Regions from separate parts of the Bradyrhizobium sp. BRP19 genome, predicted to be linked through region 2. Evidence: predicted binding sites of a transcription regulator. Region 2 holds the regulator's gene; each other region holds the start of a gene.
What was found. The regulator LexA, encoded in region 2, represses DNA repair genes until DNA is damaged. The targets are predictions, from matches to a motif close to TGTTCNNNNTGTGTTCNG.
Positions count from the first base shown of each region.

Region 1 (7,551 bases), 110 kb from region 2:
TCGACGTCGATATTCTTGAGGTTGTGCTCGCGCGCGCCGCGGATCGTAATTGCGCGCAGGCTGGAGCCCGCGTTCTGTTGTTGGCGCTTCGCCTTGATCACTTCATCCATCCGAGTTGCCCTCAAGGAAGCCCAAAGGTGCGCGATCGCGCCAACAAAAAAGGCGCGCTGCGCCCGGAACCGGGATCGGCGCCGATGGGTATGGCAGCGAACGTAGGAAGAACGGCGGCGGATTTCCAGTGGGACTTGCGAATCGTCAACGGATTGTTGGCGTGCTGGCGGGATCTGGCAGCAGGAACGCGCGGAACCGCTCGCGGAGCACCCAGCCAAAACAAAAAGGCCGGCGCGAGGCCGGCCTTTCGTGACGATGTGACCTCGGCAGGGAAGTTCAGTACTTCGCGACCACCGGGCCACCGAAGGTGTAGTTGAGTCGAACGGTAGCCATGTCCACGTCCTGCTTGATGCTGTCGGTGCGAGTGGTCACGCCGAGGAAGGTGAAGGTCTCGTTGTGCCTGCCCATGAACAGGTGGTTGTATTCGACAGCGACCGACCAGTTCGGGGCGAAGCCGAATTCTATGCCGGTGCCGACGGTACCGCCCCAGCGCGTTTCGTTCGCGGTGTCGAGCGTAACGCCGCCAAAACTGCCAGTGTACTTGTTGTGAGTGACGGCAGCGCCGCCCTTCACGTACCAAAGCACGTTGTTCCAGGCATAACCGACCTGGCCAGTGAAGAGGCCAATGGCGTCGATCCTGGTCTCGTTCACCAGCGGCGCGAGCGCGGCAGGCGAGCTGATGTTCGAACCCTTCAGGTCAGCCCAGTCCCCCTGGGCTTCGAGACCGAATACCCAGTTGGCGGACTGCCAGCGATAACCGATCTGGCCGCCGACGAGTGCGCCGGTCGCATTGTGACAACCTTCGGCCACCGCCGGAGCGACCACGAAGGGGCCGACACTGGTGAGATCCCAACAGTTGCGGCTCCAGCCACCGCCGGCGTTGGCGCCGAGGTAGAAACCGCTCCAGTTGTACACCGCGATCGGTGCCACCGGAGCCTTGGTGTAGGGGCGGGCTGCCAAATCGGCCGCCGAGGCCGGTGCCAACGCGCTGAGTGCGAACAAGCTGGCCGAAGCCAGCAAAAGCTTCTTCATATCCATTCCCCACTTCCATTTCTCATTCCGGTCTTCCGGAGAGCGGAAGAGCAGCGGACCTTATGACTCAAGCAACGTCATTGCTTTTACACCATTGAAGCCAAAGGTTGTGTCACCCAGCGGCCACACCCCTTCGAAAAGCGCGAGCGAACGGGCGGCCGCAACAAACAAAAAGGCCGGCGCGAGGCCGGCCTTTCGTGACGATGATGCGTCAGAGACGAAGCTCAGTACTTGGCGACGACCGGGCCGCCGAAGTGGTAGTTCACGCCGACCTGCACGGTGTGGAGGTCGAGAGTGCCGGTGTTGACCGGGAAGACGCCCGAGAAGTAGGTCTCGCCGCCCAGGCTGCGATAGAGGTACTCGCCCTTGACCGACCAGTTCGGAGCAAACATCGCCTCGACGCCCGCGCCGACCGTCCAGCCCGAATGGAACTGGCTCTCCGAGAGGCTCAGAACAGGGGGCGCGCTGACGCTGATCTTGTTGTTGATCCAGGCGTAACCACCCGTGGCGTACAGCAGGACGCTCGGGGAAGCGAGCCAGCCGATGCGACCACGCACGGTGCCGAGCGCGTCGATACGCGAACTGACCGTCGTGGGAACGAGGGCGCCACCAAAATCAACAAGACCGGTCGCCGAGGCGTTTACGTCAGCCCACGCGCCATCAGCTTCGATGCCGAACACGACGTTGGAGGTCTGCCAGTTGTAGCCAACGGTGCCGCCGACGAAACCGCCCTGCATGCGCGGATCATCGGAGCTGTTTTCCCAGGCGCCGCCACCGACGATACCCAGGTAAAAGCCGGTCCAGTTGTAGACCGAGGCAACAGGCGCAGGCGCCTTGGTGTAGGGGCGGGCTGCCAGATCAGCAGCCGAAGCGGGGGCCGCGAGAGCGAACAAACAGGCCGAAGCCAACAAAACCTTCTTCATTTTCAACTTAATCCCAGTCCCAGTTTCTGTTGTTGCCTTCCGTGGCGGAAGGGCAGCGGACTCAAACGGCCCAACTGACGCCGTCTTTACACCACCAAAGCCGCAAGTTGTGTCTCCGAAAAGCCACAACAGTCCAAAAGGTGATGGTTACTGACTTATTTACGTCCAGGCATGTGCCGAAAAAAAGAAGGGCCGGCGCAGGGCCGGCCCTTCCATTTGCTCGCGAAATGAGAGGGATATCAGTACCTCGCGACCAACGGGCCGCCGAAGCGATAATTCAGGCGGACTAGACCCATGTCGACGTCCTGACTGATGCGATCGCTCCCGAAGGCAACGCCCGCAGGCGTCGTGAAGGCGATCGTACGGTCGCCGAGGAAGATGTGGTTGTACTCGACGCCGAGCGTCCAGTTCGGAGCAAATCCGAATTCCAGGCCGGCGCCAACGGTGCCGCCCCAGCGGGTCTCGCGAGCCGACGCCAGCAGCGTGCCGGCGCCAGGCGTGCCAGGCGCGGCATAGACGTCGTACTTGTCCCCGACTACGGCGGCGCCGCCCTTCACATAGAGCAGCACGTTGTTCCAGGCATAACCGACCTGGCCCGTGATCAGGCCAAAAGCATCGATGTGAGAGCGGTTACGATCACCGGTGACCAAAGCGCTTCCAGGGAAGAGGAGGCTGACGTTGTCCCCCGAGAAGTCAGCCCAGTTGCCCTGGCCCTCGAGGCCGAACACCCAATTGGTCGACTGCCAGCGGTAGCCGATCTGACCACCGACCGTGCCGCCGGTCGCATCGTGACAGCCTTCAGCCACCAGAACGCCCGTGACCGGGGTCACGAAGTCCCAGCACTTGCGGCTCGTGCCGCCGCCGCCGTTGACGCCGATGTAGAAGCCGCTCCAGTCGTAAACCGCGGCGACCGCCGGGGCCGGAGCCTTGGTGTAGGGACGCGCAGCCATATCCGCCGCGCTTGCCGGAGCCGACAGCCCCATTGCCATTGCACTGATTACGCCGAAAAGAATCTTATTCATTGCAGTCTCCCCAAGTTTCGTCCGCTTCATGAAAGTCCCCGAAGCGGCTGATCAGACGCGACACCCATATGAATCAATTCCAAGGCAAAGGTAGCCTAAGGAAAGGGCAGAGTCCGTCTCCGGAATGCCACACTTGCGGATTGATTGAATGGGTTCCAACTTGATGAATGTTAAATGGTTTTTGCCATACTCGGGAACCCAAAAAGGTTCCATTCGAGGGCTGTCCTTTTTTGTGGCATGAGAGGACATGCGGGAAATTTCCGCTCGCTCGTGCCGAAGAACAAATCTGGAACAAACGTGCGCGCGATGCTATATGTGGGGATAACCTTGGGGGTGGCAGGCTGATCGGTGCCCGCAAGCGTATAGGGTCGCCCTAGCGGGCGCAGAGGAACGCGGGCAGCGGATTCGCCCTTTTGAAATTCAGTGGCATTCGGAGTGGAGAGCGGCGATGGCGGGAAGCGTCAACAAGGTCATTCTGGTTGGAAATCTCGGCAAGGATCCCGAAATCCGCCGCACCCAGGACGGGCGGCCGATCGCGAATTTGAGCATCGCGACCTCGGAGACCTGGCGCGACAAGAACACCGGCGAGCGCAAGGAGAAGACCGAGTGGCATCGCGTCGTGATCTTCTCTGAGCCGCTTTGCAAGATCGTCGAACAGTATCTGAAGAAGGGCGCAAAGGTTTACATCGAAGGCGCGCTCCAGACCCGCAAGTACACCGACCAGAGCGGCGTCGAGAAATACTCGACCGAGGTCGTGCTGCAGGGCTTCAACTCAACGCTGACGATGCTGGACGGCCGCGGTGGCGGCGGCGGAGGTGGCAGCTTCGGCGACGAGCCGGGCGGCGACTTCGGCTCCTCCGGACCCGTCAGCAGCGCGCCGCGCCGTCCCGTTGCCGCCGGCGGCGGCCGCAACAGCGACATGGACGACGATATCCCGTTCTGAGAGGGCGGGATTACTCGACGGAGATGCGGCGGCAACCTCGGCGCCGCTTGCGCCTCCCCGTCAGGAGACATTCCTAATTGACTGAACGGGCTCGGATTTTCCGGGCGCGCTTCATGTGTGGGGTGAGGTTCGTATCAAGCCGGGCAAAACGGGTTGACCGGAGGCCCCTTGACGCGTGTTCAGGCCGGCGTTGCGGGCGTTCATGAAGGACCGATTCCGGGGGCGTGCAGGGCGCTGTTCCGAAGCCGTAAGTTATTGGAAGAATAAGCGGAAAAAGGACTTTCCGAGGGCGGTCAGGGTGGTTATCCGACCCCGGATGCGCTATATGATTCCCAGACAAACCCTCACCGGATTCCCCCTTGGCTGACGACGATAACAAGCCCGGCGACCAGCCGGCGCACCCCTCGGACATTCGCCCCGTTTCGATCTACGAGGAGATGAAGAAGTCCTACCTCGATTACGCCATGAGCGTGATCGTGGCGCGTGCGCTGCCCGATGCCCGCGACGGGTTGAAGCCGGTCCATCGCCGCATCCTGTTCGCGATGAACAATCGCGGCGATACCCCGGATAAGAAGCACAAGAAGTCCGCCGGTGCCGTCGGCGAGGTCATGGGTAAGTACCATCCGCATGGCGACCAGGCGATCTACGACGCCTTGGTGCGCATGGCGCAGGACTTCTCGATGCGCGCGCCCTTGATCGACGGGCAGGGCAATTTCGGCTCGGTCGACGGCGATCCCCCGGCGGCGATGCGCTACACCGAGTCGCGCCTGACCAAGATCGCGCTGAAGCTGCTCGAGGACATCGACGACGATACGGTCGACTTCCAGGACAATTACGACGGCTCCGAAAGGGAGCCGGTGGTGCTGCCCGCCCGGTTCCCGAACCTCCTGGTCAACGGCGCCGGTGGCATCGCGGTCGGCATGGCCACCAATATCCCGCCGCACAATCTCGGCGAGGTGATCGACGCCTGCGTCGCGCTGATCGACAATCCGGCGCTGACGATCGACGAGCTCAACGCCATCATCCCGGGGCCTGATTTCCCGACCGGCGGCATCATTCTCGGACGCCAGGGCATCCGCAGCGCCTATCATCTCGGCCGCGGCTCCATCGTGATGCGCGGCAAGGTCACCTTCGAGACGCTCCGGAAAGAACGCGAGGCGATCGTCATCACCGAGATCCCGTATCAGGTGAACAAGGCGACGATGGTCGAGCGCATCGCCGAGCTCTACAAGGAAAAGAAGATCGAAGGCATCTCCGACCTGCGCGACGAGTCCGACCGCGACGGCTACCGCGTCGTCGTCGAGCTCAAGCGCGATGCCGTGCCCGACGTGGTACTGAACCAGCTCTACAAGTTCACGCCGCTGCAAACGAGCTTCGGCGTCAACGCCGTCGCGCTCGATTCCGGCCGTCCGCAGACCATGAACCTGAAGGACATGCTGACGATCTTCGTCGGCTTCCGCGAGCAGGTCGTGACCCGCCGGACCAAATACAAGCTGCGCAAGGCGCGCGAGCGCGCGCACGAGCAGGTCGGCCTCGCCATCGCGGTCGCCAATATCGACGAGATCATCAAGGTGATCCGGCACTCGCCGACGCCGGCCGCCGCCCGCGAGACCCTGATGACCCGCGACTGGGCCGCGCGCGATGTCGAGGACATTATCACGCTGATCGACGATCCCCGTCACCGCATCAACGAAGACGGGACGATCCGCCTCTCGCTGGAGCAGGCGAGGGCGATCCTGGAGCTGCGCCTGGCACGCCTCACCGCGCTCGGCCGCGACGAGATCGGCGAGGAGCTGTCCAAGCTCGCCGGCGAGATCAGCGATTATCTCGACATCCTGCGCTCGCGCGGGCGCATCCTCGACATCATCAAGACCGAGCTTGCCGAGGTGAAGGCCGAGTTCGCAACGCCCCGCCGCACCGTGATCATGGAGCAGGAGGGCGAGGTCGAGGACGAGGACCTGATCCAGCGCGAGGACATGGTCGTCACGGTCTCGCACGCCGGCTACGTCAAGCGCGTGCCGCTGTCGGCCTACCGGGCGCAGCGCCGCGGCGGCAAGGGCCGCTCCGGCATGCAGACCCGCGACGAGGACTTCGTCAGCCGGCTCTTTGTCGCCTCGACCCATACTCCGGTGCTGTTCTTCTCCTCGCGCGGCCAGGTCTACAAGGAAAAGGTCTGGCGGCTGCCGATGGCCGCGCCGAACGCGCGCGGCAAGGCCATGATCAACATCCTGCCGCTGGAGCAGGGCGAGCGCATCACCACCATCATGCCGCTGCCGGAGGATGAATCGACCTGGGGCCAGCTCGACGTGATGTTCGCGACCACGGGCGGCAACGTCCGGCGCAACAAGCTGTCCGACTTCGTCGACGTCCGCCGCTCCGGCATCATCGCCATGAAGCTCGACGACAACGAGGCGATCGTCGACGTGCAGATCTGCACCGAGCGCGACGACGTGCTGCTGACCGCTGCGGGCGGCCAGTGCATTCGCTTCCCCGTCACCGATGTGCGCGTATTCACCGGGCGCACCTCGATGGGCGTGCGCGGCATTGCGCTCGGCGAAGGCGACAAGGTGATTTCGCTGGCGATCCTGCGCCACGTCGACACCACCTCGGACGAGCGCTCGGCCTATTTGAAGATGCGCCGCGCGGTCGCGGGCGAAGCCGCCGCAGACGAGGCGCCGGCCGATGCCGAGGCCGAGGAGACCTCGGGCAGCTTCCAGCTCCCGCAGGAGCGCTATGTCGAGATGTCGGCGCAGGAGCAGGTCGTGCTGACCGTCTCCGTCAACGGCTACGGCAAGCGGACCTCGTCCTACGAGTACCGCACCACCGGCCGCGGCGGCAAAGGCATCGTCGCTATGAGCGTCAACCACCGCAACGGCAATCTCGTCGCCTCGTTCCCCGTGGAGGAGGCGGATCAAATCATGCTGGTCACCGACAAGGGCCAGCTGATCCGCTGCCCGGTCGAAGGCATCCGCATCGCCGGCCGCTCGACGCAAGGCGTGATCGTGTTCGACACCGCCGAGGACGAGCACGTGGTGTCAGTCGAGCACATCACGGAAGAGGCCGAGAACGGGAATGGAGCGAACGGGGAATAGAGGCTGGCGAATCGGGACTCATCCACCCGCCGTTCCTCGCAGCCGATAGTGCCCCCTGAACGAGATCGCGCCCGTCGGGCCATTCCGACGGGCGCGAGCGTCGCGTAGTCTGCGACGAGACGTCACAGAAATTCCTGGGGTATTGAGGGACCCGCCCGACACGAACCTGACAGATCCGATTACGGCGTGCGGTTGGCGGTCACGAGGCGGGCCTCGCGGACGTTGGCCTTGGTGCCGGCGCTACGCAGGCAGGACGCTTCGAAGTTCGGCCAGGCCTGCTGCGAGCAGTCACGGCCGATGCTGCGGATGTCGAGCCGGTCGCTCTTGGCCAGCGGCTGCGGCACGCTGGCTTCGACCTTCGGGGCAAAGCCGGGCAGGAGGGTGAGGGCCGCGGCAACACACGCAGACAGAGCGATCGCTGAAATGGT
Region 1 covers NZ_JADYVZ010000001.1:96,569-104,119, reverse strand. The annotation lists gene uvrA (excinuclease ABC subunit UvrA) at 1-110, opposite strand, end outside; gene I6F36_RS00505 (outer membrane protein) at 388-1,143, opposite strand; gene I6F36_RS00500 (outer membrane protein) at 1,368-2,066, opposite strand; gene I6F36_RS00495 (outer membrane protein) at 2,306-3,088, opposite strand; gene I6F36_RS00490 (single-stranded DNA-binding protein) at 3,537-4,031, shown strand; gene gyrA (DNA gyrase subunit A) at 4,391-7,123, shown strand; gene I6F36_RS00480 (hypothetical protein) at 7,303-7,551, opposite strand, start outside.
Region 1: the regulator LexA is predicted to act here: its motif matches at 3,365-3,382, upstream of I6F36_RS00490 (single-stranded DNA-binding protein).

Region 2 (7,551 bases):
CCGCATGGCGCTCGACGAGATCGCCTTCCGCCCGCGCGTGCTGCGCGACGTGCGCAGGATCGATGGCAGCGTCGAGCAGTTCGGCCGCAAGCTGCGTCTGCCGGTGGTGCTGGCTCCCGTCGGCGCACTCGAGATCTTCGATCCGGATGGCGCGGCGAGCGTCGCGCGCGCTGCGGGCAGGTTCGGCGCGGCGCACATGCTGAGCTCGGTGTCCGAGCCCGGCCTCGAGACGACCGCCGAGGCTGCCCCCGATGCACTGCGTCTCTATCAACTCTATGTCCGCGGCGACGATGCCTTCGTCGCCGACGTCGTCAGCCGGGCCGAGAAGAACGCCTATGCCGCCTTCTGCCTGACCGTCGACACCGCCCATTACAGCCGTCGTGAACGTGACATCGCCAAGCGCTACGTTCGCGAGAGCCGCCTGCGCGCCACCGGCGGCGATTTCCAGAAGGGCCTGGAGTGGCGGACCGTGAAGATGATCAAGGACACGTTCAAAATTCCGCTGATCCTCAAGGGTATCGCCACGGCCGAGGATGCGCAGATCGCGCTCGATCACGGCGTCGAGTGGATCTACGTCTCCAACCATGGCGGACGCCAGCTCGACCACGGCCGCGGCGCCATGCACGTGCTGCCGGAGATCGTCGACGCCGTGAAGGGCCGCGCCAGGATCATGGTCGACGGCGGCTTTTGCCGCGGCACCGACATCGTGAAGGCGATTGCGGCGGGCGCCGACCTCGTCGGCATCGGCCGGCTGCAATGCTGGGCGCTGGCGGCAGCCGGCGAAGCCGGCGTCGCGCGGATGCTGGAGTTGCTCGAAGACGAGGTGCTGCGCTGCCTCGGCCTCCTGGGCGCCACCTCATTCGCCGAGCTCGACAAATCCTGCCTGCATCCGGCGGCCGCCACCAACGCGCCCAGCGTGTTCAGCGCGTTCCCGCTGTTCGACCACGAGCCCTATCGTTACTGACGCGCCATACTGAAGTGAAAAGGACGCAATGACATCGCTCTCTCCCGGCAGCGCGGATGCGCTGCTGTTCGACCTCGGGCGCGTTGTGCTCGACATCGACTTCTCCAAGGCGATCGCCTGCTGGGCGGGACATGCCGGCTGCCAGCCCGAGGCCATCATCGCGCGCTATGTGCGCGACGAGGCCTACCGGTTGCACGAGATGGGCAAGATCAGCGATGGGGACTATTTCGCCTCGCTGCGGTCCTCGCTTGGGATCGGCATCTCGGATGCGCAATTCCTGGAAGGCTGGAACGCGATTTTCGCCGGCGAGATGCCTGATATCGCCGAGCTGCTGCCGCGAGCGGCGAAGCAGATGCCGCTCTATGCCTTCTCCAACACCAATCGGCCGCACGTCGACTATTTCTCGAAGGAATATGCCGGTCTGCTCGGCCATTTCCGCGAGCTGTATCTGTCCTCCAGCATCGGCCTGCGCAAACCGGATGCCGAGGCCTTCGACCATGTCGTGGCGGCGATCGGCGTGCCGGCCGAGCGCATCGTGTTCTTCGACGACCTCGCCGAGAACATCGAGGGAGCGCGGGCGCGCGGGTTGACCGCCGTGCATGTCACCTCGCCGCGTGATGTCGGGAACGCATTGAAAGCACTGGGGATCTGAGCCGCGGGAAAGCCCGGAGCGCGCTCACTTGCCGGAACAAAAACTGCTGAAAATGTGGAACCTGATCACTTTGTGCATTTTTATACAGAGTTCCGGGAACGGAATACCACCCTTCGGACTCATGAGTCCGTTGGGACTTCTACATTGGACTGATCGACGTGCTGGGCAAGACCTATCTCACCAAGCAAGCCTCTCTCCTGCTCGAATTCGCCAGAACCACCTCGGATTCTGACCTCTCCGCCAAGCTGATCAGCAAGGCCGCCGACCTAAAATCCCAGGCGGACCCGCTGCCGGACAAGGATCAGGGTCCCAAGCCGCCCGACGTCGCGGACATCAGTCCGGGCGATCCGACGGGGCGTTGAACGATGTTGGCCGTGGCGCTCGTCATTCTCGTCCTTGCCATGGCAATCCTCGTTCCGGTCTGTCTCGCCTTCCGCATCATGCCGTGGCAGAGTTGAGCCGACCTCCTCCACCCCGCGATCACGCAGGATAAATCATCCCGCGTGCTGCTTTGCCTCACGCCTGCACTCGGCTAGAACTCTCGCCGCCCATTGACTGATGTGCTCAGCAGGAGTTCGCTCTTGGCCCTGATGCCGGTTTCTGACGCGCTCGCCGCGGTGTTGGCCGGCGTCGAGCCGCTGGCTGAACAGATGGTTTGCCTCGACGAGGCCTACCATCGTGTGCTCGCCCGCGATGTCGCGGCACGGCGCACGCAGCCGCCGGAGGCAATGTCGGCGATGGACGGCTATGCCGTGCGCTCGGCCGACGCAGCCATCGATTCCAGCCTGACCGTCGTCGGTGAGGTCGCAGCGGGCCGGCCGTTCGCGGGAAGCGTCGGCCCCGGCGAAGCCGTGCGGATCTTCACCGGCGGCGTCGTTCCCGACGGCGCCGATGCCGTCGTGATCCAGGAGGACACGGCTGCCGACGGCAAACATGTCACGATCAAGGAAGCCGCCATTTACGGCCGCCACATCCGCCCTGCAGGCGTCGACTTCCGCGAAGGCGACGTGCTGCTGCGCAAGGGAATCCGCCTCACCGAGCGCGATCTCGCCCTTGCCGCCGGAATGAATCATCCGCATCTCGCCGTCATCCGCCGCCCGAGGGTTGCCGTTCTCGCCACCGGCGACGAGCTCGTGATGCCGGGCACCACGCCTGGTCGCGGCCAGATCGTCTATTCCAACGGCTATGCCCTGCATGCGCTCGCCCGCAGCGAGGGCGCCGAGACCATCGACCTCGGAATTGCCGCCGATACACTGGAGGCGACGTCCGCCGGCATCCGCCGCGCGCGCGAGAGCGGCGCCGACATCCTGATCACGACCGGCGGTGCCTCGGTCGGCGACCACGACCTGGTCCAGCAGGCGCTCAAGGGCGAAGGCATCGCGATGGCGTTCTGGAAGATCGCGATCCGGCCGGGCAAGCCGATGATGCACGGTCGGATAGGCGCGATGCGCGTGATCGGCCTGCCCGGCAATCCCGTGTCGTCCTACGTGTGCGCCTTCCTGTTCATGGTCCCCTTGATTCGCGCCCTGTCGGGCCGTTCAGCGATTCATCATCGGCGCGAGCGCGCCGTGCTGGGCCGCGATCTCGCCGCCAACGACCAGCGCGAGGACTATCTGCGTGCGCGGCTGGAGGAGCGCGACGACGGCACGCGCGTCGCCCTTCCGGTCAGCCATCAGGACTCCTCCCTTCTTGCGAATCTCGCTGCGGCACAGGTACTTCTGGTGCGCGCACCGTTCGCGCCGAAGGCCGAGGCCGGCACGCCTTGCGAGGTGCTCCGGCTGCCCGTCTGAGCCGCCCAGCCACACGCATTCCGCGAGCTTGGCCGCGTTCACCATAAATTAAGCAGTTGCGGAACACATATCGAACATATAGTGTCCGTTCATGATTTGTTTCGAGGATGTAGCGGCTTAGTGCCGGCTTCATCGTGTCGGAATCGAACGACATCAACCGGGGGACTTTGGTCGAGATGTTGACGCGCAAACAATACGAGCTTCTGCGGTTCATCAGCGAACGTCTGAAGGAAAGCGGCGTGCCGCCGTCCTTCGACGAGATGAAGGATGCGCTCGACCTGCGCTCGAAGTCAGGCATCCATCGCCTGATCACTGCGCTCGAGGAGCGCGGCTTCATTCGCCGCCTGCCCAACCGCGCCCGTGCCATCGAGGTGATCAAGCTGCCCGAGCTCCAGGCCGCCGCCGGCAATCGCCGCGGCTTCACCCCGAGCGTGATCGAGGGCAATCTCGGCAAGGTGCGCGCGAGCTCCAGCCCGCCCGCCGACGAGGGCGAACGCCCCGTCGCGGTGCCCGTGATGGGCCGCATCGCCGCCGGCACGCCGATCGAGGCGCTGCAGACCCGCAGCCATACCATCAGCGTGCCGCCGGACATGCTCGGCTCGGGCGAGCACTACGCGCTCGAAGTGCGCGGCGATTCGATGGTCGAGGCCGGCATCCTCGATGGCGACATGGCGCTGATCCAGCGCAACGAGACCGCAAATACCGGTGACATCGTGGTGGCATTGATCGACGACGAGGAGGCCACGCTCAAGCGCTTCCGCCGCCGCGGCGCCTCGATCGCGCTCGAGCCCGCCAATGCCGCCTACGAGGTCCGCATTCTTCCGCCGAACCGCGTGAAGATCCAGGGCAAGCTGATCGGGCTTTACCGGAAGTACTGATACGGGAAACATCAAGCGCCGCGCGCGTTTCGATCGGCATCGGCGATCCAGGATCGGAGCGGATACTTGTCCGCTCCGGCTGGACGGTTTCTCTGGTTCTGCGCCGGCTGTCCGGTCCATCTTCCCGCGCGACATTCCCCCGCGCAGGCGCGCAGCCATTTCTGCTTCGCCGGTAGAGTTGTGCCGGCAGTGCTGATAGCTCCGGCCGAATGCAAGGACGCGAGGTTTGTTCCTATCGAATCCGGGAAAGATAATGTGATCGCGCGCTGCGGACGCGAGCCGCAGATTTGCCCATAACCGAGCAGAGCGTTGTATGCTTCCACTCTGATAGAGGCCTGCGCCTCGAAAGAGACGCGGGTCGCTATCCCAGCATGAGGAGCACCCGATGTGTGACTACAGCCTGCATGCCGTCGCGACGCGCCCCGCCGAAGTCGGCGAGACGATCGTCACGACAACCTTCCGCGGCACCTCGACGCGCGGTTTCGCTTCCGAAGCCGATCCCTCCGTCGCGGTCTGTCTGCTGCCGGGGACGGAGCTCGCTTTCGCCGACAACGTCCGCTACGACAACCGCTGGATCTGGACGCGCACCGTGAACTCTCGCGTCGGCAAGTTCGGCAAGATCGACCCGCACATTCCCGATCGCCATCATGACGCGATCGAATTCCCCGACGGCAAATACGTGCTGGTGACGCAGCTCGTCGAAGGCCAGCGCGCGACCGTGCTGCAATTGCCGGTGACGCAGCCAGCCCCCGAGCGCGAGCACAAGCCGCAGATCGTCGCCGACACGCGGCCCACGATCACGCGCCTGCCGATCGGCTGACGCCCTTCGGCCAACAGGCCGAGCCCGGGATTGAAATTGCCGTCGCCGGCCGAGGCCGGCGAGCCCGGTAAGTTTGTGTTTCAGGACATTCGATCGGCGAGCCCACCGCCGCGCCTCGTCGTCGCACGAAGTTTGGGCCGTGCTGCCCGCATTTTGAACGTCCGCTCCGCAGCCAAATGACCGATGCTGTCGTGGTTTGAGGCGGCGGACACGCTCGATGAAGACCTTCATTCGCGTCGTTGAACTTTGGGTACCCGACCGGACGCGCATGCGGCTGGAATTCGGCGGCGGCCTCTACGACGATGGGCTGTCCGCGTTCAAAGCCGTCAGCGAAGAGCTGCACTTCGGATATGACGAGGGACTTCCCGGCAAGGCCTGGGCCTGTGGCCACCCCGTCATCCTCACGAAATTCGCCAACTCCTATTTCAAGCGGACCGATCAGGCCGCTGCGGCCGGCCTCACCTGCGGCGTGGCGGTGCCGGTGTTCGCGGGCGAATTCCTGCAAGCCGTGCTGGTGCTGTTCTGTGGCGACGACGAGGCGCACGTCGGCGCGATCGAACTCTGGCACAACGATCCTGATCTCTCGCATGAGATGGGGCTCGTCGATGGCTATTACGGCACCGCGGACATGTTCGAATTCAACTCCCGCCACACCAGATTTCCGCGCGGCTTCGGCCTGCCCGGACGCACCTGGAAGGCGGGCCTGCCGCTGATCATCAAGGACTTGCACGACGCCAAGAGTTTCCTGCGCTGGGAGGACGCCGCCAAGGTCGGGATCAATCTCGGCGTCGGCGTGCCCTACCGAACCGGTACCAAACAGACCTGGGTTCTGACATTCCTCTCCGCGCAGGCAACGCCGATTGCACGACGCTTCGAGATCTGGGTCCCGAACGAGGACCGTTCGGCGCTGGTCTTTCGCGCCGGCGATTGCAGCGCGCAGACCGACCTCGCCGCACGCTATGCGGCGCAGTCCATCGCCAGGGGCGAAGGCAGCATCGGCGGCGCCTGGGCCGCCGGCATGCCCGCGCTCAACGACGATCTCACCTGTGACGGCTCGATCGCCGGCTCCGAAGCCCGCGCAGCCGGGCTGAGCCGAATGGTGGCCCTGCCGGTCATCGGCAACGGAAGGCTTGACGCCGTGCTGGCCTGGTATTTGTGATCCGCGTCAATCGTCGGCCTGCAAGTCGGCCTCCGATGGCGTTGCGTCCCGATTGCGGGGCACGGCCGCCTTCGGCACGAGGCTGCCGTCGAAATCTCCCTCGCCGGCGCCGGCCGGCAGCCAGGGACGGCTTGCTCCCCTCGTCCTCACCGCCTGCACCGAAAAGCCCTCGCCGCGTCTCGTCAGAGCCAGTGCGCCCTGACTGGCAAGACGCGCCCGATCGACCACCATCGCCGCGCAATCGGGTGGCGCAGGCCGCGCCGTCACCACCAGCGCGGCGCGGCTGCAATCATCGGCCAGCGCGTCGATACGCGTCGCCAACGCGATCAGTCGTCCGTCCGCGAGCGGCGCCACGCAGCCGGACTCGTCACAGGACACCCCACTCGCCAACGAGGCGTTGCCGGCATCGCGCGGATCGGCATCGGCAGCCAACCACTCCTTCAGCAGGAAGCTGTCCTTGCTGGCGCGGATCACCTGCAAGCGCCCATCCCCGCCCCGGATCGCGACGCTCGCGCCATCCCCGGCAATCAGGATATCGGGCTGCCGCACCGACAGTCCCCAGAGGATCGCTGCCAGCAGCACCAGGGCGCCGGACCAGCGCAAGGGCGTGCGCAACAGGCCCATCACGATGAGCCCGAGGCTCGCTGCGATCAGCGGCGCGATCCCGAAGGCGGGAATGCGGCCGACGGCGCCCGGCAGGGCCGCCACCCAGCGCGCGACCAGGACCATCCACTCGATGCCGATCCCCATCAACCACCAGAACACGCCGTCGAGCCCGAAGGGCGCCGCGAGCAGCCCCAACAGCCCGGCCGGCATCACCAGCGCCGAGACCACCGGCATGGCGCCGAGATTGGCGAGCACGCCGTATGGGGTCACGCGATGGAAGTGGAAGGCGGCGTATGGCGTGGTCGCGAGCCCCGCGATCAGCGAGGCCAGGAACAGCATCGCGATCTCGCGGCCGCCCCACAACGCGATCCGCGCCGTCGCGGAATGATCGGGCGATGCGAGCAGATTCGGCATGCCGATCTGCACCAGCGCCACCAGCCCGAGCGTTGCCGCAAACGACATCTGGAAGCTTGGATGCACCAACGCCTCCGGCGCGACCGCAAGCACGATCAGCGCGGCAACCGCCAGCGTGCGGAAGGTGATGGCGCGGCGGTCGACCATCACTGCGATCAGCACCACCGCCGTCATGAAGAACGATCTTTGCGTCGCAACCTCCGCGCCCGACAGCAACAGGTAGAACGCGGCCGCGACCAGCGCCGCGGCGGCCGACCATTTCTTGATG
Region 2 covers NZ_JADYVZ010000001.1:210,121-217,671, forward strand. The annotation lists gene I6F36_RS01010 (alpha-hydroxy acid oxidase) at 1-964, shown strand, start outside; gene I6F36_RS01015 (HAD family phosphatase) at 993-1,616, shown strand; gene I6F36_RS01020 (hypothetical protein) at 1,775-1,978, shown strand; gene glp (gephyrin-like molybdotransferase Glp) at 2,198-3,406, shown strand; gene lexA (transcriptional repressor LexA) at 3,583-4,284, shown strand; gene I6F36_RS01035 (hypothetical protein) at 4,670-5,104, shown strand; gene I6F36_RS01040 (GAF domain-containing protein) at 5,322-6,263, shown strand; gene I6F36_RS01045 (ComEC/Rec2 family competence protein) at 6,270-7,551, opposite strand, start outside.

Region 3 (7,551 bases), on a different contig from region 2:
CCTCGATCGTGGTCTTTTCCCGGATGCAGGTCAGCACGTCCTGAAGCGGACGGCGGCCGGGATCGTGATACAGCACCTCATTGGTCGCGAGCAGCGGCACCTTGGCCTTTGCGGCGAGATCATCGAGCCGCAAGAGGCGACGCTTGTCGTCGCCGCGATAGAGCAGGCTCGCCGCCAGCCACACGCCCTCGGCACGGCTCGCCTTCAGCTTTGCGAGGACATCCAGCGCCCGCGCCAGCTCGAAACGATGCGGCAGCGTCAACACCAGGAGCTGGCCTTCCGAGAATTCCAGGAGATCGTCAAGCCTGAGATGACACTCGCCCTTTTCGATCCGCGTGATGTCATCGCCACGCTTGCCCCTTGTCAGGAGCTGGCACAGCCGGCCATAGGCCGCGCGATCGCGTGGATAGACCAGGATGTCGGGCGTGCCGTCAATGAAGACGATGCGAGCGCCGATCAACAGTTTCGGCTTGTGCAGCACCTCGTCATTGTCAAGCTCCTGGTAGGCGCGCACCACGCCGGCAAGCGTGTTGTGGTCGGCAATGCCGATCGCGGGAATCCCGAGCTTGCTCGCCTGATGCACATAGGCGCGCGGATCCGAGCCGCCGCGCAGGAAGGAGAAATTGGTGGTGATGCCGATCTCGGCATAGCTAAGGGTATTCATGCGAAGAGACCGTGCACATACCAGCCGGGAGACGCCGGCTTGCCGTCACCGTCGAACACCTCGCCTTCATAGAGACCGTCGCGAAAGATCCAGAAGCGCAGGCCTTCGGCATCCTCGATGCGGAAATAATCCCGCGTCAGCTGCTTGCCGTCCTGCCGCCACCATTCCATCGCGATGCGCTCGGGCCCCTCGACCCGCACCACCGCATGCAGCGCGCGCCGCCAGGTGAATTGATGCGGCGGACCGTCTGGCACGGTCGCGAACGGCACCTTGATCGGCTCCGGCTTGTCGAACAGCCGCAAGGGACGCAGCGGCGGCTCGCTCGCGACGCGCGCCGGCCATTCAGCCTGCATGGCAGCAGCGAGATGATGCTGCGCCGATGCGGCCCGCACCGCGCTTTCGGGGATGTGGGTATCCTGCGGCAGGTGCACGACGACACGCCTGCCGCCGATCCGCGCGGCGATGCGGTCGATCAGCGCCGCGAGCTCGTCATTGTCGTGGACATGGGCATCGAGATCGCGCTGCTCCTGCACCACGATTTCGGTGCGGCTCGCCGACAACCGCACCATGTCGAAGCCGAAGCCGGGATCGAGGGGATCAGCGAGTGCATCGAGCCGCTCGCGGAACAAGCGGTCGACCACGGCGCTTCGCGTCACCGGACGTCCGGTCTCGACCGTAATCGTACGCACCACACCGTCGGTGCGGAAGAACGCCGCTTCAAGCCGCCGCGCGCCTTTGCCCTGCTTCTCCATGGACGCGATCAACGTGTCGGCGAGCCGCGACAGCGTCATCGCGATCATGGTGTCGGTTGCGATCGGCTCGGCAAAGCGCTTCTCGACGATGTAATCGGGCAGCGGTTTGCGCGGGCTGATCGGCGCATCACCCTGCCCCAATGCATGGGCGAGCAGCGTGGAGAAGCGCGCGCCGAACCGCGCCGTGATCTCGGAGGCGCTGCGCGATGCGACGTCGCCGATGGTTTTCAGCCCGGCACGGCGCAGGCCGGTGGTGATGGCTTCACCCGCACCGAGCGCGGAGACTGGAAACGACCTGATCGCCTCCGCCTCGCCGCCATCGGCCACGATGGTGCCGGATACCTGCCGCGTCAGCGTGCGGGCGCAGATCGAGGTGCCCGCGATCGCCGCGCTGACGGCAAAGCCTTGCCGGCCGAGCGCACGGACCAGCGTCTTGAGCAGCGCGGCCTCGCCGCCGAACAGATGCGCGCAACCGGTGATGTCCAGGAACAGCCCGTGCGGTGGATCGAGCGCCACCAGCGGCGTGAAGCGGTCACACCAATCGGCGATATCGCTGAGCGTCTTCGCATCGGCCACGGTATCGGCGTCGAACACACGCAAATCCGGGCACATCGCCCGCGCATTGGCCAGCGGTTGGCCGATATACAGGCCGAGGCGCTCGGCGGCCTCGTCCAGCGCATGGATCACCAGCGCATTGTTGTCCTTGATGACGACAATGCTCGGCTCATGGTTGGTTTTACCCAGCCCGGCGCTGCCAAGGAACCGCTGGATCCTGTCGATGGGCAGGCGCGGCAGCCACAGGCTGAGGATACGTCGACGGTTCACTGAACTGGCACTCATCACAATTCCATTCCATGATCCACCGGCCGCAGGGGCCATGACGATTGCGCAAGAGTTCGGCATCGAACACCGGCGCGCCCCAGGCACTCCACACCGAGCCCGGCGGCGAAGGCGCCGCACGCAGCATCCATCGTGTCTCCGCGGTCGAGGGCAGCGGCTGCGCGGCCATCCGCAGCAAGAGGCCGGTCACGCCCGAGCCTTGCGCGGCCAGCGTCAGCTTGCGGCTTGCCACCAGATCGAACTGCCTGGTCTCGCCCCAGAGCTCGAGCACGACGGCGCCGAGCGCATCGCAGGCGAGCGCGTCGGCCGAGGTGCGCAGCGCGCTCTCGACATCGGCGGCGCGCACCATCACCACACGGCGCGGATCGAGACCGAGCTCGGATAGCCCGCTCATCGACAGCGCGCCGGTTTCGAGCTCCGAAAAATCTTGCCGCACCCACAATAGCGGCCGGCGCGCGCTCACGCGTCCCGCAAGGCCCATGACAAACCCCGTCGCGGCCGCGCCCTGTCGCCCCTCGCAAAACACCTCGTGGATCGCCGCGCGCGCGAGCCCGCCCTTCAGCGCGGCGTCGGCCGCGCCATGGCCGAGCGCGATGCGATCGCGCGGATGCACGACCTCCGCCGTCTCGATGCGCTCGATCTGGCCGCGCAGGATCGCAAGCGCGCTCATACGTGCGCCGCTCATGCTCGCCGCTCCTCAGAGGTGATTGCCGATGGCTCTCAAAAAGAGAACCAGCGGCTGGCTCATTTGTTCATGATATGTTCTAATATAAAGCTAACGGCGCCGGCAGAGTCAATCGAATTGGCGCATCCAAAGATTCATGAGCGGAATCAAAGAGATTCAAACATGGACGTACAACGCAAGCTGGAGATTCTGGCGGATGCCGCCAAATACGACGCATCCTGCGCCTCCAGCGGTACCGAGAAGCGGGATTCCAGCGACGGCAAGGGCATGGGCTCGACCGCGCCGGGCATGGGCATCTGCCATTCCTACGCGCCGGACGGACGCTGCATCTCCCTGCTCAAGGTGCTGCTGACCAACGCCTGCAATTACGATTGCCTTTATTGCGTCAACCGCGCCTCCTCGAATGTCCCACGCGCCCGCTTCACCATCGACGAATTGGTCAGGCTCACGCTCGACTTCTACCGGCGCAATTACATCGAGGGCCTGTTTCTCTCCTCCGGCATCATCCGCAGCCCTGATTACACGATGGAGCAAGTGGTGAGCGTCGCGCGAAAACTGCGCGAGGAGCATCATTTCCGCGGCTACATCCATCTGAAGACCATTCCCGAGGCCGACGACGCGCTGATCGCCGAGGCCGGCAAATATGCCGACCGCCTTTCGATCAACATCGAGATGCCTGAGGAGACGAGCCTGCAGCAATTCGCGCCGGAGAAGGACGTGCGCGCGATCCGCCGCACCATGGGCTGGCTGCGGCTGAAGCTGGACGAGGCCGAGGAGAGCCGCAGCGCCAAGACGAAGGCCAAACCGCAGCGCTTCGCGCCCGCCGGACAAAGTACGCAGATGATCGTCGGCGCAGATAGCGCCTCCGATCACACCATTCTCCACACCAGCGCCAACCTCTACGGCGCCTACCGGCTGCGGCGCGTCTATTACTCCGCCTTCAGCCCGATCCCCGATGCCAGCCGCGCGCTGCCCCTGCGCGCGCCGCCGCTGCTGCGCGAGCACCGGCTCTACCAGGCCGACTGGCTGATGCGGTTCTACGGCTTCGACGTTGGCGAAATCGTCGACGACAGCGCGATGCTGCCGCTCGACATCGATCCCAAGCTGGCTTGGGCGCTGCGCCACCGCGACCGCTTCCCGCTCGACGTCAACCGCGCCAGCCGCGAGGAGCTGCTGCGCGTTCCGGGCTTCGGCACCAGGACGGTCGAACGCATCCTCGCAACGCGGCGCACCACCACGATCCGCCTCGCCGATCTCGCGCGGCTGCATGTGCCCCGCGACAAGGCGCTGCCGTTCATCGTCCTCAGCGATCACCGCCCCTCACCGCATCGTCTCGATGCCGCCGGGTTGATCGAACGGTTCAAGCCGAAAGCAACGCAACTGGGATTTGGCTTCTGATGCAGTACATCATGCTCGACACCGAAACCGATTTCGACGGCTGGCGCAAAGCCGCGCGCAGCCTCGTGCTCCATCACGTGCCGCCCGGCGCGGTCACCTGGACCGTGCAGGGCCACGAAGCCGAGCTGTTCGCACCGTCCTCGCCGTCTCCGATCCTCGAGGTGAACGACGGCACGTTCACCGTCTCGGCAAAATTCGTCGAGCTTGCCAAGGCGGCGATCCTGCATCGCGACGGCGAGCGCTTTGCGATCCTCTATCGCTTGCTGTTCCGGCTGAAGGACAATCACGATCTCATCGAGGTCGCGACCGACCCCGATGTCGCGCTTGTCTCGGCCATGGCGAAAGCGGTCTATCGCGACGAGCACAAGATGCATGCCTTCGTGCGCTTCCGCGAGATCGGCCGGGAACGCCAGGCGCACTACGTCGCCTGGTTCGAGCCGGAGCATCACGTCGTCGAGCTCGCCGCGCCGTTCTTCGCCAAGCGCTTTGCCGACATGCCCTGGTCGATCCTGACGCCGGACCTCTGCGCGCATTGGGACGGCCATGCGCTCTCGTTCACGCCGGGCGTCAGCAAGAGCGAGGCGCCGGGCGAAGACCGGCTGGAGGAAACCTGGCGGCGCTACTATGCCAGCATCTTCAATCCGGCCCGGCTCAAGGTGAAGGCGATGCAGGCCGAGATGCCGAAGAAATATTGGAGGAACCTGCCCGAGGCTTCGATCATTAAGCCCTTGATCGAGGACGCCGAGCGCATGACCGGCGCCATGATCGCCAATGCCGCAACCGATCCGCACAAGCCTCAGAAGCGGCCGGAGGCTCCGATGAAACGCAAGTCAGCTGCCGACGATCTCGAAACGCTCCGCGAGGAGGCCGCGCATTGCCGCGCCTGCCATCTCTACAAGGACGCGACACAGACCGTGTTCGGCGAAGGGCCGAAGAATGCCAACATCATGCTGGTCGGCGAGCAGCCCGGCGACAAGGAAGACCTCGCCGGCCATCCCTTCGTCGGCCCGGCCGGGCAAATGCTCGATCGCGCACTGGAGGAGGCCGGCGTCGACCGCAAGAAGGTCTATGTCACCAACGCGGTGAAGCACTTCAAATTCGTGCCGCGCGGAAAGATCCGCCTGCACCAGAAGCCGAACACACCTGAGATCCGGGCGTGCCGGCAATGGTATGAGCGGGAAGTTTCGACAATCCAGCCCGATCTCATCGTGGCAATGGGCGCCACTGCCGCGCAGAGCGTGTTCGGCAAGATCACCCCCATCGGCAAGAACCGCGGCCGGTTGATCGAGCTTCCCGACGGGCGCAAGGCGCTGGTGACGGTGCACCCGTCCTATCTGCTGCGACTACCTGATCCCGAAGCCAAGGTTCTGGAATATCGGCGCTTCGTCGAAGATCTGAAGATCGCCGCCGGCCTGCAGAAGAAGGCCGCACGGGCTGCGTGAATACAGCGGGAATGGCCTCACGCCGTTGTTGACGATCCGATTTCTCAAATAGACAAGGGCCCGCGGAATGCACGGGCCCTTTCACCTGTGCTTCGGACCCGGTCCTACGACGCCGCGAGCTGCTCCTCGACCAGCTTCACCCAATAGGACGTGCCGTAGACGATCGCCTCGTCGTTGAAATTGTAGGCGGGGTGATGCAGGCCGGCGCTGTCGCCGTTGCCGCAGAAGATGAAGGCCCCGGGCCGCGCTTCCAGCATGTAGGCGAAATCCTCGCCGCCCATCAGCGGCGCCATCTCGTGGACATGGGCCTCGCCCGCGACTTGCGTGGCGACGCGCCGTGCCACTTCGGTCTCCGCCGCATGATTGTTCACGACCGGGTAATTGCGCTTGTAGTGCAGGTCGATCTTGGCGCCCGTGATCTGCGCCATGCCCGCCACGACCTCATGCACGCGCTTCTCGACCAGCTTGCGCACCTCCGGCGACAGCGTGCGGATGGTGCCTCTCAGGGTCGCAGTCTGCGGAATGACATTGCGGGCGTTGCCGGCGTGGAATTCGCAAATCGATACGACCGCCGATTCCAGGGGATCGACGCTGCGCGAGACGATCGACTGCAGGGCCGTGATCACCTGCGCGCCGACCAGCACGGAATCGACGCATTTGTGCGGACGCGCGGCGTGGCCGCCGACACCCTCGATCATGATGTCGACTTCGTCGGTCGCCGCCATGATCGGGCCCGGCCTGATCGCGAACGAGCCGACCGGGATGCCCGGGCCGTTGTGCATGCCGTAGACCTGCTCGATGCCGAACCGCTCCATCAGGCCGTCCTTGACCATGGCCGCGCCGCCGGCGCCACCCTCCTCGGCGGGCTGGAAGATCACCACGGCATCGCCGGCGAAATTGCGCGTCTCGGCGAGATAGCGGGCCGCCCCGAGCAGCATCGCGGTGTGGCCGTCATGGCCGCAGGCGTGCATCTTGCCGGGAATCTTGGAGGCGTAAGGCAGATTGGTCTGCTCCTCGACCGGCAGCGCGTCCATGTCGGCACGCATGCCGATCACCTTGAGCCCCTCGCCGGTGGGCTTGTTGCCCTTGATCACGCCGACGACGCCGGTCTGGCCGAGACCGGTCACGACTTCGTCGCAGCCGAACTCCCGCAACCGGTCCGCAACGAATGCTGCGGTGCGGTGGACATCATACAGCAGCTCGGGGTGCTGATGGATGTCCCGCCGCCAGGCCTGGATATCGGGTTGAAGGTCGGCGACGCGGTTCACGATGGGCATGGAAGGTCTCGAGCTGTTGGAAATGCAGGTCTGTCTACCATGCAAGCGTCGGTCCACCCAACCCGCCGGCAATCGGGGTCTAGCCCTGTTCACCCGGCATGGCCGGGCTTGTCCAGGTCGGCTGCGTCTGCCTATTAACGGAAAGCAAAGAGACCATCCGGGTGGAAGCAGAATGCCGAGGCGGCTTGAAGGTGAGTTTGACTACATTGTCGTCGGAGCCGGCACCGCGGGCTGCATCGTCGCCAACCGGCTGTCGGCTGTCCCAGGCAACCGCGTTCTCATCCTTGAAGCCGGCGGCGACGACAACTGGATCTGGTTCCATATCCCGGTCGGCTATCTCTTCGCCATCGGCAATCCGCGTTCGGACTGGATGTTCAAGACCGAGGCCGAGCCCGGCCTGAACGGCCGCTCGCTGGCCTATCCGCGCGGCAAGGTGATCGGCGGCTGCTCGGCAATCAACGCCATGATCTCGATGCGCGGACAGGCTGCCGAC
Region 3 covers NZ_JADYVZ010000004.1:488,577-496,127, reverse strand. The annotation lists gene I6F36_RS16795 (error-prone DNA polymerase) at 1-664, opposite strand, end outside; gene I6F36_RS16790 (DNA polymerase Y family protein) at 661-2,256, opposite strand; gene I6F36_RS16785 (ImuA family protein) at 2,153-2,941, opposite strand; gene I6F36_RS16780 (putative DNA modification/repair radical SAM protein) at 3,104-4,339, shown strand; gene I6F36_RS16775 (UdgX family uracil-DNA binding protein) at 4,339-5,781, shown strand; gene I6F36_RS16770 (M20 aminoacylase family protein) at 5,886-7,058, opposite strand; gene I6F36_RS16765 (GMC family oxidoreductase) at 7,231-7,551, shown strand, end outside.
Region 3: the regulator LexA is predicted to act here: its motif matches at 3,006-3,023, upstream of I6F36_RS16780 (putative DNA modification/repair radical SAM protein).